Regions from separate parts of the Pseudomonas sp. DG56-2 genome, predicted to be linked through region 1. Evidence: predicted binding sites of a transcription regulator. Region 1 holds the regulator's gene; the other holds the start of a gene.

Region 1 (7,632 bases):
CTGTCCAATTCCGGATCTACCGCCGAAATCGTTACGTTGCTGCCGTTGATCAAACGTCTGGGCATCCAACTGATCAGCCTCACTGGCAACCCAGACTCGCCCCTGGCCAAGGCTGCGGAGGTCAATCTTGATGCTCGCGTCGCCCAGGAGGCCTGTCCGCTCAACCTGGCTCCGACGTCCTCGACGACCGCGGCGTTGGTATTGGGCGATGCCCTGGCCATTGCGCTGCTCGAAGCGCGCGGTTTCACCGCTGAAGACTTCGCGTTCTCTCACCCTGGCGGCGCCCTCGGGCGTCGACTGCTGCTGAAAGTCGAAAACGTCATGCACGCAGGCGAGGAGTTGCCTCACGTGCAGCGCGGCACCCTGCTCAAGGACGCGCTCCTTGAAATGTCTCGCAAAGGTTTGGGCATGACTGTGGTCCTCGAAGCCGACGGACGGTTGGCCGGGATCTTCACCGACGGTGACTTGCGCCGCAGCCTGGATCGCAGCATCGATGTGCACACAACCCTGATCGAAGACGTCATGACCGTTCATGGCAAGACTGCCCGTGCCGAAATGCTCGCCGCCGAGGCCCTGAAAATCATGGAAGATCACAAGATCAGCGCCCTGGTTGTGATCGACAAGAACGAGCGCCCGGTTGGCGCCCTGAACATGCACGATCTGTTGCGTGCGGGAGTGATGTAAATGAGCCAGGACCTGCTTCAACGTGGCAAGGCCATCAAACTCGCCGTCTTCGACGTTGATGGCGTCTTGACCGACGGGCGTTTGTATTTCCTCGAAGATGGCAGCGAGTTCAAGACATTCAACACTCTCGATGGCCAAGGCATTAAAATGCTCATGGCCTCGGGCGTTACCACGGCAATTATCAGTGGGCGCAAAACCCCGGTAGTCGAACGCCGGGCCAAGAACCTCGGTATTCCTCACCTGTATCAAGGCCGCGAAGATAAAATGGTGGTGCTGGACGAACTTCTTGGCCAACTCAACCTAAGCTATGAACAGGTCGCCTATCTGGGCGACGACCTGCCCGACCTGCCGGTGATCCGTCGCGTCGGCCTGGGCATGGCAGTGGCCAATGCCGCAACCTTCGTACGCGAGCACGCCCACGGGATCACCAAGGCCCGTGGCGGTGAAGGCGCCGCACGAGAGTTCTGCGAGTTGATCCTGCAAGCCCAGGGCAATCTCGACGCGGCCAATGCCAATTACCTGTAGAGCGACACATGTTCAGTAAAAAGATTCGAACCATTGCGCTGTTCAGTGTGATCGCCGCCTTGCTGGTGGCGGTCGGCTACTGGAACATCAGTCCCGAGACCTTCCTCGACAAGCCCCAGGCGACCGTCGACAAGAACGCAATCGATTACTACGCCACCAATGCCCACAGCGTGCAGTTCCTGCCTGATGGCAAAATGCAGTACGAGATGACTGCAGATAAGGTCGAGCACCTCATGGTCAGCGAAGTGACCTTGCTGACCAAGCCGGACCTGCAGATGTATCGCGGCACCACCTACCCTTGGCATGTGCAAAGTGAAAAGGGCGAGGTCAATCCTGACGGCACTGAAGTGGAACTGATCGACTCGGTACGGGTTGCCCGGACCGATGAAAAGAACCGCACCATGATCATTACCAGCAGTCGCATGACCGTATTCCCGCAGAAGCAATATGCTCAAACCGAGCAAGCCGTTAGAATCGACGGCGCCGGTGGCGTCACTACGGGCAATGGAATGAAAGCGTATTTGAAAGAAGGCAGGATGGACCTGCTTTCTAACGTAAGAGGACAGTATGAGGCTCGTTAAAACCCTCCCCTTTTTGCTCAGCCTGAGCGCAGCACTGGGAAGCGCGAGCGCCTGGGCCCTGCCGAACGACCGCGATCAGCCTATCCGTATCCAGGCCGACAACGCGCATCTGGATGACAAGAAAGGCGTTGCCACCTATACCGGCGACGTCATCATCACTCAAGGGTCGATGATGATCAAAGGCAATACCGTAACCATCACGCGCGCCGAATCCGGCGATATCGACGTGGTGACTTCGGTGGGCAACCTGGCCTACTTCGAGCAGCAGCAGAGCGCCGCCAAGCCCGACAAAATGCAAGGCTATGCCGTGACCATCCAGTACCAGGCACAAAAAGATCTGGTCGTGCTCACCGACCGTGCCAAGGTAGTCAACGAAGGCAATACCACCGAAGGCGAGAAGATCGTCTACAACACCAAGTCCCAGGTAGCGACTGCCGGTCGTGGCGGCAACGTGACCACGCCGCGCCAACGTATCGACATGGTGATCCAGCCGAAGAAGAAGGCCGAGTAAATGGCGACCCTCAAAGCCCAGCACCTGGCCAAGAGCTACAAGAGCCGGCAAGTGGTACGCGACGTCAGCCTGTCTATCGACAGCGGCCAGATCGTCGGCCTGCTAGGCCCTAACGGCGCCGGCAAGACCACCTGCTTCTACATGATCGTTGGCCTGGTCCAGGCCGATCAGGGCCGCGTCCTGATCGACGACCTGGATGTCAGCCACCAGCCCATGCATGGCCGCGCACGCGCCGGCATCGGCTACCTGCCGCAAGAAGCCTCGATCTTTCGCAAGCTTTCGGTTGCCGACAACATCATGGCGATCCTCGAGACCCGCAAGGACCTCGACACCGCCGGACGTCGCAAAGAACTGGAAAGCCTGCTGCAGGAATTTCACATCAGCCACATTCGCGACAACCTTGGCATGAGCCTTTCCGGTGGCGAACGTCGCCGCGTGGAAATTGCCCGCGCCCTGGCTACCGCGCCGAAATTCATCCTGCTCGATGAACCCTTTGCCGGTGTCGACCCGATTTCGGTCGGTGACATCAAGCAGATCATCCACCACCTCAAGGCCAAGGGCATCGGTGTGTTGATCACCGACCACAACGTCCGAGAGACCCTGGATATCTGCGAAACAGCTTACATCGTCAATGATGGTCAACTGATTGCCGAAGGCGACGCAGAGACTATCCTGGCCAACGACCTGGTCAAAGAGGTCTACCTGGGCCACGAGTTCCGCTTGTAAGTTCGAAGCGACCAGCATTTGCCTTGGGCTGCTGATCCGGTGAAATCCGGCTTAATTGGTACGGCACCCTAGGCAAACGCTCCAATTTCAGGCATATAACTTGCTTAAAGTTGGCGCTTCGGTGCCCTTGTAGTGGATGGCGCATGTGCGCCGGCGAAAAAGGTGTTAAGCCCCTGCCATGAAACCATCGCTCGTCCTAAGAATGGGCCAGCAACTGACGATGACTCCTCAGTTGCAACAGGCTATCCGACTACTCCAGCTGTCTACCCTGGACCTCCAACAGGAAATCCAGGAAGCGCTGGAGTCGAACCCGATGCTCGAACGCCAGGAAGAAGGCGAGGACTTCGATAACAGCGACCCGATGGCGGATAACGCCGAAAGCAAGCCTGTCGCCGAAGTCCAGGACAGCAGCTTCCAGGAAACCACGCAAACTGTGGATAACCTGGAAGATGGCGAATGGAGCGAGCGCATACCCAACGAACTTCCCGTCGATACCGCCTGGGAAGACATCTACCAAACCAGCGCCAGCAGCCTGCCCAGCAACGACGATGACGAGTGGGACTTCACCACCCGTACGTCGGCGGGCGAGAGCCTGCAAAGCCACCTGCTCTGGCAGTTGAACCTGGCGCCGATGTCCGATACCGATCGGCTCATCGCCGTTACCCTGATCGACTGCATCAACAGCCAGGGCTACCTGGACGAAACCCTCGAGGAAATCTGCGAGTCCTTCGATCCCGAGCTGGACATCGAGCTCGATGAAGTCGAAGCCGTGCTGCACCGTATCCAGCAGTTCGAACCGTCCGGAATCGGCGCGCGCAACCTCAGTGAGTGCTTGCTGCTGCAATTGCGCCAGCTGCCAGCCAATACCCCCTGGATGGCCGAATCCCAGCGACTGGTGCGAGACTTCATCGACCTGCTCGGCAGTCGCGACTACAGCCAATTGATGCGCAGGATGAAACTCAAGGAAGACGAGTTGCGCCAGGTCATTGAACTGGTCCAGAGCCTCAACCCTCGCCCGGGCTCGCAGATCGAATCCAGCGAGCCCGAATATGTAGTCCCCGACGTAATCGTACGCAAGGACAACGAGCGCTGGCTGGTCGAACTCAACCAGGAAGCCGTGCCGCGCCTGCGGGTCAACCCGCAGTACGCAGGATTCGTGCGCCGCGCCGATACCAGTGCCGACAACACCTTCATGCGCAACCAGTTGCAGGAGGCTCGATGGTTCATCAAAAGCCTGCAGAGCCGCAACGAAACCCTGATGAAGGTTGCCACCCAGATCGTCGAGCACCAGCGTGGTTTCCTCGACCACGGCGACGAAGCAATGAAGCCATTGGTCCTGCACGACATCGCCGAGGCGGTGGGCATGCACGAGTCGACCATTTCTCGGGTCACCACGCAAAAATACATGCATACACCTCGGGGAATTTACGAGCTGAAGTACTTTTTCTCCAGCCACGTAAGCACCTCTGAAGGCGGCGAGTGCTCGTCTACAGCGATTCGCGCGATCATCAAAAAACTGGTTGCAGCGGAAAATCAGAAAAAGCCATTGAGTGACAGCAAGATCGCTGGTTTACTGGAGGCACAAGGCATCCAGGTAGCCCGTCGCACCGTCGCCAAGTACCGCGAGTCCCTCGGCATTGCACCGTCGAGTGAACGCAAGCGACTGATGTAGCCCCTAGGATCGCCACAGCAGTTCAGTGGCAGGCGCAACACCTGCCTCTTATGCACGGGCAACAAAAGGAGAAGCTGTATGCAAGTCAATATCAGTGGACAGCATGTAGAAGTCACCCAGCCGCTGCGCGAGTACGTCGAACAGAAACTGAAACGGCTGGAAGGGCACTTTGACAAGATTACCAACGTAACGGTGATCATGAAGGTCGAGAAACTGCAGCAGAAAATTGAAGCAACGCTGTTTATTCCCGGCGGCGAAGTGGTTGCAAATGCCGAACACACAGACATGTATGCAGCGATCGACGCCTTGACCGACAAGCTCGACCGCCAACTGAAAAAACACAAGGAAAAACAGCAAAGCCTGCTGCAAGGTGCAGCGGCCCGCTGATCCCCCTCATCCATGATCCGACTTGAAACCATCCTGACCCCCGGCCGTTCCTTGGTGAACGCGCCGGGTGGCAGTAAAAAGCGCGCCCTCCAGGAAGTCGCCACCCTGATCCACCGGGAAGTTCCGGACCTGGAGATGCAGATCGTTTTTGAAAGCCTGTTTGCCCGGGAGAAACTCGGGTCGACCGGATTTGGTAATGGCATTGCCATTCCACATTGCCGCCTCAAAGGTTGCACTTCCCCCATCAGCGCCCTGATACACCTGGAAGCACCGATCGACTATGACGCCATCGATGGCGCCCCGGTCGATCTGCTGTTTGTCCTGCTGGTTCCCGAAGCGGCTACCGATGCGCACCTCGAGCTGTTGCGCCAAATTGCCAGCATGCTCGACCGAAAGGACGTGCGTGACCGGCTACGTGCCGCCCAGAGCAGTGAAGCCCTGTACCAGGTTGTACTGGACGTACAGAACGAGCACTGAACATGCGCCTGATTATCGTCAGTGGCCGATCCGGCTCCGGCAAGAGCACCGCCCTCGCAGTCCTGGAGGACCACGGCTACTACTGCATCGATAACCTGCCTGCCGGACTGCTGCCGCAGCTGGCTGAAAACGCCCTGATCAACACCGAGTTGATGCAGCCGAAAGTGGCAGTGTCGATCGATGCGCGTAACCTCCCGAGTCACCTGACTCGATTCCCGGAACTTCTGGAGGACGCCCGAAGCAAGCACATTCAATGTGATGTGCTGTACTTGGATGCCGATGAAGAAACGCTGCTCAAGCGCTTCTCGGAAACCCGCAGGCGCCATCCGCTGACTAACGCCAATCGCTCGCTGGCCGAAGCGATCAAGGTCGAAACCGACCTGCTGGGGCCGATTGCCGACCTTGCCGACCTGAAGATCGACACCACCAACCTGAACCTCTATCAGTTACGTGACTCGATCAAGCTACGCCTGCTCAACCAGCCGGAGCCTGGTACTGCATTTCTGGTCGAGTCGTTCGGTTTCAAGCGCGGCATGCCGGTGGATGCCGACCTCGTGTTCGATGTGCGCTGCCTGCCCAACCCTTACTGGAAGCCGGAACTGCGTGATCACTCCGGGCTCGAACAGCCTGTTATCGATTACCTCGCTGCACAGCCTGATGTCGAGGAAATGTACCAGGACATCTCCAGCTACCTGCTTAAATGGTTGCCACGCTTTGCCGCCAGCAACCGCGCTTACGTAACCATTGCCATTGGCTGTACCGGGGGACACCACCGTTCGGTTTATTTGACTGAACGCCTGGGCCAGTTGCTGCAGCAATCCTTGAAGAATGTCCAGGTTCGCCACCGCGACCTCTAGCCCACAGGACCACCGCCGCGATGCCCGCTCGTGAAATAACCATCATTAACAAGCTGGGGCTGCACGCCCGGGCTGCGGCAAAGTTTGTCGGCGTGGCCGGACGCTTCCCCTGTACCGTGCGCGTCGGTCGAGCCCCCGACAAACTGGTGGACGGCAAGAGCATCATGGCGGTAATGATGCTCGCCGCGGGCAAAGGTACCCAGGTTCACTTGCACACCGAGGGTGAAGATGAAGATGCAGCGCTCACGGCACTGATCGAGCTGATCAACAACTACTTCGACGAGGGCGAGTAAGCGCCCTCGCCCGCCTCTCAAGACAAGGCCGTATCCATCACCATCATCAGGCAGAAGCCCACGCAAAGCCCCAGGCTTGCCAGGCGATGATGACCGTTGCTGCGTGACTCGGGAATGATCTCCTGGGTCACCACCAGCAACATGGCCCCAGCCGCGCAGGCCAAGCCAAGCGGCAACAGCACCTGCGCCACCGTCACCAGCCAGGCACAAATCACCGCCGCCACCGGCTCGACCAGTCCAGATGCCGCACCAATGGCGAAGGCCTTGAACCGGGCCATACCGGCGCCAGCCAAGACCAGGGCAATCACCAGACCTTCAGGCACGTCCTGCAGCGCGATGCCCATCGCCAGACTGTCGGCATCGGCCATCCCACCGCCTGCCGACACGCCGATAGCCATGCCTTCCGGAATGTTATGAGCGACGATGGCAATGACGAAAACCCAGATTCGCGCTGCAATCACCGGCTGTTGGGCGTTGCCCACCAACGCCTCGGGCGATGCGCCGGAGACTTTCAGGTCGACCAGGTAGATACAGAACGCACCGAACAGCAAACCGAAGCTGATCATCCCTCCGGCGCCCCATTTGCCCAGGCCAATCGCCTGAGCGGCATCGAGGCCGGGAATGACCAGGGAAAACGCAGTCGCCGCCAACATTACCCCTGCACCAAAGCCCAGCAACGTATCGGCCAAGGCAACCGGCATACTGCGGATTACCAACACCGGTACTGCACCCAGAGCGGTGCCCAGCGCACACAAGGCGCCTCCTTCCAGCGCGCGCATCATTCGTGGCTCAAGGTCGAGCCAGGCAAAACCCTGGGCCACCAGCAGTGCAAAGCCTACCAGTAACAACACAGTACCCAGCGCCAGGCGAAACAAGCGCACGCTGCCAATGGACATCACATCTGAACGCATACCGGAGC
Region 2 (7,632 bases), 2.5 Mb from region 1:
TGGGGTGCAGCTTTTCAGACCGTCTGAGCCCTACAGCGTTCGTATCGATTACACAAACAACAACGCCCCGTAGAGACGGGGCGTTGTCGGTACTGCAAGCGAATTTACTCGGCTGCAGGATCAGCTGGCGCCTCGGCGTCAGGCTTGGCCTGGTCCTTGATGCCCAGCAGTTCCAGTTCGAATACCAGAACCGAATTGGCCGGGATCATCGGGCTTGGGCTTTGTGCGCCGTAAGCCAGGTCCGACGGAATGAACAGCTTGTACTTCTCACCAACGTGCATCAGTTGCAGGCCTTCGACCCAACCCGGGATCACGCCGCTTACTGGCAGGTCGATCGGGCTGCCGCGCTCGACCGAACTGTCGAATACCTTGCCGTCGATCAGCTTGCCTTCGTAGTGAACAGTGACTACGTCGGTAGGCTTGGGCTGAGCGCCGTCGGCCTTCTTGACCACTTCGTACTGCAGGCCCGAAGCAGTGGTGACGACACCGGCTTTCTTGCCGTTTTCATCAAGGAACTTCTTGCCAGCGGCAGCCGATTCTTCGCTCATCTTGACCAGGCGCTCTTCAGCGCGCTTCTGCAAGGCAGCAAAGGCTTCGACCAGTTCTTCGTCCTTGATTTTCTGTTCTTTCTTGCCGACAGCATCTTCGATGCCTTGAGCGACAGCTTTAGAATCAAGGTCGTCCATGCCTTCCTGAGCCAGGCTTTTGCCCATGTTCAGGCCAATACCGTAGGAGGCTTTCTGTGCCGGAGTCTTGAGCTCGACGCTGGTCTGCGAATCGCAACCCGCCAGGACCAGACTAACCAGGGCAACCGCAGCCGCCAACCGATGCTGTTTCATGCTATTTCCTTGTTCATGCGCCAATAGGGCAATCGAGTAAAGCCGCGAGCTTATCAGGCGGCCACGACCAATGGCTACCGGCATGAGAGCAAGAAAAGCCGGATAAGTTCAGCCAAGTAAATCCATCTTCATACAAAGCTGCAGCCAGTGGCCAGTATTGACGGGGCCACGCACTTGGGCAACTTCTTCCAGCAGGTTTTGTAGCTGTTTGTAAGATTGCCAGGATTTCACGGGTAGCTGCCATCGCGGTACTGCCCTGCCACTTCGCGCAGCACTTCGCACAGCCAGCGCGTGGGCAAGCTCAACGGCAAAGCGGCATTGCTACAGATGCCTACCGAGCCGCCCGGCTCTTGTACGCCAAGGTCCAGCTCGCACAACTCACCGCGCCCCAGGTCGATGCGCACCGCATCCCTGGGTGCGACCCACACCGCGTCACTGCTTTGCACGTAACGCCGGCTCAAGGCGGGCGAAAGGGTTTCCAGGCGCTGGGCCGGCTGCTCGATGGCGCACTGGATAAACAAGCTGTCGGCATGCTTGCGAATAGTGGTGCCGGCCAGCGGTAGCACCAATGGGTAACGCCCCAGTTGGCTGCGCTCGACGGGCTGGCGCGCAAGCAACGGATGAGCCGGACGCACCACCAGTGACATCGACTCGCTGTACAGATGTTCGAACGATAGGCCCTGGATCTGCGGACTGTCGGTCATGCGTCCGATCACCAGGTCAAGCTCGCCGACATGCAGTTGCGCCAGCAGGTGCGCGCTGGGCCCGGTGGCGACACTGACCACCAGGGCCTGATGACGCTGATGCAGGCGGCACAGCACCTCTGGCATCAGCAGGCTTTCCACCGTCGACAGTACACCGACCTTGACCTGTGGTGGCGCATGTTCTTCGCCACGCAAGCTACTCACGCCTTCGCGCAAGGCCTGCACACTGGGCCCTGCGTAGCGCATGAAGCGCACCCCGGCAGAGGTCAGTTCGACGCCCTGCTTGCTGCGCTCGAACAGGCGGGTCTGCAAAAGCGCTTCAAGCTCCTTGAGGGTCTTGGAAATCGCCGGCTGACTGATCGCCATGGCGTCAGCAGCCTTGGCGAAACTGCCCTGACGAGCGATTTCGAGAAAGCACAACAGGTGGCGGAACTTGATTCGGGTGTCGAGGTTCATCCGCGAAGTTTATCGAGGCCCTGACCCGTCTGCGACTGCTTTCGCCGGATGAACCTGTTGTTACTACATTCCGATCTCTACCTGGTCACCGCGAATCCGCACCGGCCATACTTGCAGCCCCTGCTGTGCATCCTCCAGGCAGTGGCCATCGCGGAGGCTGAAATGCTGTTTGTACAAGGGCGCTGCCACCACCAACTCGCCCTTGATGTGTCCGATCAGGCCGCGACCGATCACATTGGCACCTGACTTGGGGTCGTGGTTGTCGATGGCAAATACCGGGGTTTGCTCCTCAGGCAGGTAGAACAACGCCACCTGCCGGCCTTCGAACCAGACAACCACGCCCGATTGCGCAACCAGGTCCTGGCGTTTGCACACCGTTTGCCAGTCTTGGGTTTGCAGGTTTACAGCAGCATTGGACAGACTCATCACAGCACCTCTTCAGTGGTCGGGATCAAGTGAAGCTCTGCGGCGGCAATGGGGCGGCGTTGACCACGCTCACGAACAAAGTGCACGCCGGGATCTGGGCGATGGTCATTGACGAAAGTGCGAAAGCGCTTGAGCTTCTCGGGATCCTTGAGAGCATTGGCCCATTCACATTCGTAGCGATCGACCACTAACTGCATCTGAGCTTCCAGCTCGGCAGCCAGGCCTAGTGAATCTTCGATAATGACCTGTTTCAGATAGTTCAAGCCGCCTTCCAGGCTCTCGCGCCAGACCGACGTGCGCTGCAATTTGTCGGCGGTGCGGATGTAGAACATCAGCACCCGGTCGATGAGGCGGATCAGCCCGGCATCATCCAGATCAGTGGCGAACAGCTCGGCATGCCGCGGACGCATGCCGCCATTGCCGCAGATGTACAGGTTCCAGCCCTTCTCGGTGGCGATTACACCAATATCCTTGCTCTGCGCCTCGGCACATTCACGGGTGCAGCCAGAAACCGCGAACTTGAGTTTGTGCGGCGAGCGCAGGCCCTTGTAGCGGTCCTCCAGAAGCAAGGCCATCTTCACGCTGTCCTGCACGCCGTAGCGACACCAGGTGCTGCCGACACAGGATTTCACCGTGCGCGTGGACTTGCCGTAGGCGTGGCCGGTTTCGAAGCCGGCTTCGATCAGCTCACCCCAGATCGCCGGCAACTCGTGCAATTGCGCGCCAAAAAGATCGATGCGCTGGCCACCGGTAATCTTGGTGTAGAGGTCGTACTTTTTCGCCACCTCACCGATGACGATGAGCTTGTCCGGGGTAATTTCACCGCCAGGAATTCGCGGCACAACCGAATAGGTACCATTCTTTTGCATGTTGGCCATGAAGGTGTCGTTGGTGTCCTGCAACGGCACCAGCGATGCGTCCATGATGGGCTGGTTCCAGCACGATGCGAGGATGGAGCCGACCGTGGGCTTGCAAATGTCGCAACCGACATGGCCGCGACCATGCTTGGCGAGCATTTCGTCAAAACTGAGGATGCCCTCAACGCGCACCAGGGCATACAACTCCTGGCGCGTGTAGGCAAAGTGTTCGCATAGGCTCTTGTCGACACTGACACCCCGGGCAATCAGCTCGTGCTCGAAGACCTGCTTGAGCAATGCCGCGCAACCACCGCAACCGGTACACGCCTTGGTCTGTTGCTTGAGGGCAGCCAGTTCGCCACAACCCTTGTCGATGGCGCTGCAGATCGCGCCTTTGCTGACGTTGTGGCAGGAGCAGATGGTCGCAGTGTCCGGCAGGGCATCGGCACCGAGGGTCAGCGCCCCGGAGACTTGCGGCAGAATCAAGGCCGCAGGATCAGCCGGCAGGGCAATTGCGTTCTGCACGTATTGCAGCAAGGTGTCGTAATAGCTGTTGTCGCCTACCAGTACCGCGCCCAGCACGCGTTTGCCCGAGGCATCCACCACCAGACGGCGGTACGCCGAGTTGGCTTCGTCGATGAAACGGTAGCTACGCGCCCCGGGTGTCGCACCATGGGCATCGCCGATTGAACCGACGTCAACCCCGAGCAACTTGAGCTTGGTCGACATGTCGGCACCGTTGAAGCGTGCGGCCGCATCCCCCATCAGCGTCGCCGCAACGTTACGCGCCATGCTGTAGCCCGGTGCTACGAGACCGAACACGCTGCCGTTCCACGATGCGCATTCGCCAATGGCAAAAATCCGCGGGTCGCTGCTGCGACAGTCGCTGTCGATCACCACGCCACCGCGTGCGGCAATCTCCAAACCGCTGTTGCGCCCCAGGGCATCCTGCGGGCGGATACCGGCGGAAAACACGATCAGGTCGGTTTCCAGGAATTCGCCACCCTCGAAGTTCATCCGGTAGCGATAATCTTCACCGGTTACCACCGCTTGCGTGCCACGCGAGACATGCACACCGACGCCAAGTGCCTCGATCTGCGCCCGCAGGGCTGCGCCACCTTCGCTGTCCAACTGCACCGGCATCAAGCGTGGTGCAAACTCGACCACATGCGCTTCGAGCCCCAATGACTTCAGGGCATTGGCAGCTTCAAGCCCCAACAAGCCACCGCCGACCACCACACCGCGCCGTGCATTGGCAGCTGCCGCGCGGATGCCATCAAGGTCATCGAGGGTGCGGTAGACCAGACGCGACGCCCCTTCGCAGCCGACGACTGGCGGAACGAAAGGGTATGAACCGGTGGCCAGGATCAATTGATCATAGGGGTAGCGACCAGCCGACGTCAGCACTTCACAGCGGTCGCGGTCGATCTCCAGCACGGCTTCACCCAAATGCAGGCTGACGCCGCTGTCGGCGTACAGGCTCGCAGCACCCAGGGCTAAGGCTTCAGCGTCGCTGCCACTGAAATACTCGGACAAGTGAACACGGTCGTAGGCACGCTGGCGCTCCTCACCGAACACCCGCACCTCGAAACGGCTCAAGGCATTGCGCTCAATCAGTTGCTCAACGCAGTGATGCCCGACCATGCCGTTGCCGACGATGATCAACTTTTGCCGCTGGACGATAGTTTCTGCATTCATACCCGATCCTCACTCAAGGCCATTCACGGTGGCTGTGCTGCTGGGGCTAGCCCGGAAAAACAAAAAGGCGCCTGGAGCCGAAGCTCCAGGCGCCTTTGCCTGGTCGTTTTATGTAGTTCAGGGTGCAGATCGCCATTGACCCGCCAGAACGTTGTAACAGAGCAGCAGCACAGAGCGTGCCAACTGCCGAAGTCCCTGAAACCGCGGCCTGCGGTTACGACAAAGCGCACTTCCCGACCCAGCCTGGTGCAGCCCTCCCTCTTATGGGGCGCTCAATACACATCGCGCAGATAGCGCTTGTTGCGACTCATCTCTGCGACGTAGGCATCAGCCTGATCGACGTTCATCGCGCCATGCTTGGCAATCACCTGCTTGAGCGCCGCATCGACGTCACGGGCCATGCGCTCGGCATCACCACAGACATAAAAGTGCCCCCCTTCCTCCAACCAGCGCCAAAGCTCAGCGCCTTGTTCGAGCATGCGTTGCTGCACATAGATTTTTTCCGGCTGATCGCGGGAGAACGCGGTGTCCAGCCGATGCAAATGCCCTTCGCGCTGCCAGGTCTGTAACTCGTCCCGGTAGTAAAAATCACTGGCAGCCTTTTGCTCGCCGAACAGCAACCAGTTGCGCCCCTTGGCCCCCTCGGCCTGACGCTCCTGCAAAAACGCTCGAAACGGTGCGACCCCAGTACCGGGACCGACCATGATCACCGGCGCGGAGTTGTCCTTGGGCAAACGAAAATGGGCCGTCGGTTGGGTGAAAATGGCCACCTCGGCTTGCGTGGCGCGATCGGCCAAATAGGTGGAGCAAACACCTTTGCGCTGGCCGTAGCGAACGGTAGAGAGGGTCAGATGAACCTGGTCCGAATGCAGCTTGGGGCTCGAACTGATCGAGTACAGCCGGGGCTGCAAGGGTTTGAGCAGGCTCAACCAGGTTTCCTGGTCCCATTGCGGCTGGAAGGCATGCACCAGGTCGATCAGTTGTTTGCCCCACAGCCACGCTTTGAGGGCCGCCTTGTTCTGCGGCTTGAGCATATCGGTCAGCATTGAGTCGCCGCTATGTCGGGCGATGGCCTCAAGGATTGCCGGGGTAATGCGGGCAATTTCCAGGTGCTCGCTCAAGGCGCTGAACAACGCCATGTCGGCCTTGCCTTTAAGGCTGACAGGGCTGGCTCCCTCAAGCCCCGCCGCCGTCAGCAACTCATCCACCAGCGCCGGGCAGTTGCGCGGCCACACGCCCAAGGCATCACCCGCCTGATAGCGCATTTCGCTACCGGCCAAATCGAAGATTATCTGCCGTGTTTCCTTGCCCGCTCCTGGACTGTTCAGCAAGCGGTTGCCCACCAATCTGGTCGGCAACGGATTGTGCTTGTTGAAACCCGAGGTCGCCGGCGCTGGCATAGGCAGAGCAAGCAGCGGCGCCTGCTGGCCGAGCTTGCTGAGCAAGGCCTGCAGCCATTGCCCGGCGGGCTCGCTGAAGTCACCCTCGCAATCGACGCGTGCCAGCAGGCGCTGGCCGCCCACCTCGGACAAGCGCTGGTCCAGCTTGCGACCAAAGCCACAAAACTGCTCGTAGCTGGAATCGCCCAGGGCCAATACCGCATAGGGCAGCCCGGCACAGCGTTGCGAATGCTCGCCATGCAGGTCCTGCCAAAAACCGGCGCCTGAATCTGGCGCATCGCCGTCACCAAAGGTGCTGGCGATCAACAGCAGACTTGCGGGGCTATCGAGTTGCGCCAGCGCTACATCTTCCATGCAGCTCAACTGCACCGCCAGCCCCACTTCGCGCAAGCGCGCTGCGCACTGTTCAGCAAGGGCCTGGCCGTTGCCGGTTTGCGAGGCCCAGAGCAACAAATGCTGGTCTTGCATCGAAACAGGCGGTTGCTCAATTTCAACTGCCTTTATGCGCTCACCTGCTACCCGGCTTAACGCCACTGCGCAGTATTTGAAAGCAGGTTGCAGCGAGTCAGGATCAACGGCGTCACTGGTCAGTGCGTTAATTGCCAGGTTTTCACCGTAGACATCGTTCCAATGAAAGGGGGCAAAGCAATTGCCCGGCAGCACCCGCGTGGTGATTCGTGCCGGTAATACTGCCCGACCCCGTCGAGAACGTATTTGCACCTGGTCTTTTTCAGCGATCCCCAAGCGCGTGGCATCTTCCGGATGAATTTCCACAAAGGGGCCTGGATCAAGCTTGTTCAGTGCGCCAACCTTGCCGGTCTTGGTCAGCGTGTGCCATTGATGCTGGACCCGGCCGGTATTGAGCACCAGGGCAAACTCATCATCCGGCAACTCGGCAGCAGGCAGGCACGGACGCGCAAAAAAGCGCGCCTTGGCGCTGCTGGTGGGAAAGGCAATGCTCGGCGTATGCCCTTGAACATCGCGGTACAGCGTCTGGCTGATGCCGTCGTTGCGATAGCGCAGCGGGCTGCGCGTGTCTGTGCGCCCGGGTTCGCACGGCCACTGCCGAGGCGCCTGGCGCAACGCGGTATAGCTGATCCCACGCACGTCGTAGCCCGTCGCGGGATTCCAGGCGCGGCGGATCTCATCGAATACAGCCTCGGCATTTTCGTAGCTGAAGGCCTCGGCGTACCCCATGGCACAAGCAACTCGGGCGATGATTTGCCAGTCTGGCAAGCTGTCACCCGCAGGC

Evidence for each region. Region 1 encodes sigma-54, which starts transcription at its own class of promoters, with help from an activator protein. Its sites were predicted from a motif close to ANTGGCATNNANNTTGCTNT; they were not measured.
Region 2: a site for sigma-54 is predicted at 5,145-5,164, ahead of nirB (nitrite reductase large subunit NirB). Genes of this name have one in related genera too.

The regions. Positions count from the first base shown of each region.
Region 1 covers NZ_CP032311.1:4,739,934-4,747,565, forward strand. Annotated here, with positions in the region: gene D3Z90_RS21725 (KpsF/GutQ family sugar-phosphate isomerase) at 1-684, shown strand, start outside; gene D3Z90_RS21730 (HAD family hydrolase) at 685-1,209, shown strand; gene lptC (LPS export ABC transporter periplasmic protein LptC) at 1,218-1,790, shown strand; gene lptA (lipopolysaccharide transport periplasmic protein LptA) at 1,777-2,301, shown strand; gene lptB (LPS export ABC transporter ATP-binding protein) at 2,302-3,027, shown strand; gene D3Z90_RS21750 (RNA polymerase factor sigma-54) at 3,206-4,699, shown strand; gene hpf (ribosome hibernation-promoting factor, HPF/YfiA family) at 4,778-5,086, shown strand; gene ptsN (PTS IIA-like nitrogen regulatory protein PtsN) at 5,099-5,563, shown strand; gene rapZ (RNase adapter RapZ) at 5,566-6,420, shown strand; gene D3Z90_RS21770 (HPr family phosphocarrier protein) at 6,441-6,713, shown strand; gene D3Z90_RS21775 (ZIP family metal transporter) at 6,731-7,624, opposite strand.
Region 2 covers NZ_CP032311.1:1,447,835-1,455,466, reverse strand. Annotated here, with positions in the region: gene D3Z90_RS06795 (FKBP-type peptidyl-prolyl cis-trans isomerase) at 105-839, opposite strand; gene pcaQ (pca operon transcription factor PcaQ) at 1,067-1,999, opposite strand; gene nirD (nitrite reductase small subunit NirD) at 2,063-2,425, opposite strand; gene nirB (nitrite reductase large subunit NirB) at 2,425-4,980, opposite strand; gene D3Z90_RS06775 (bifunctional nitrate reductase/sulfite reductase flavoprotein subunit alpha) at 5,253-7,632, opposite strand, start outside.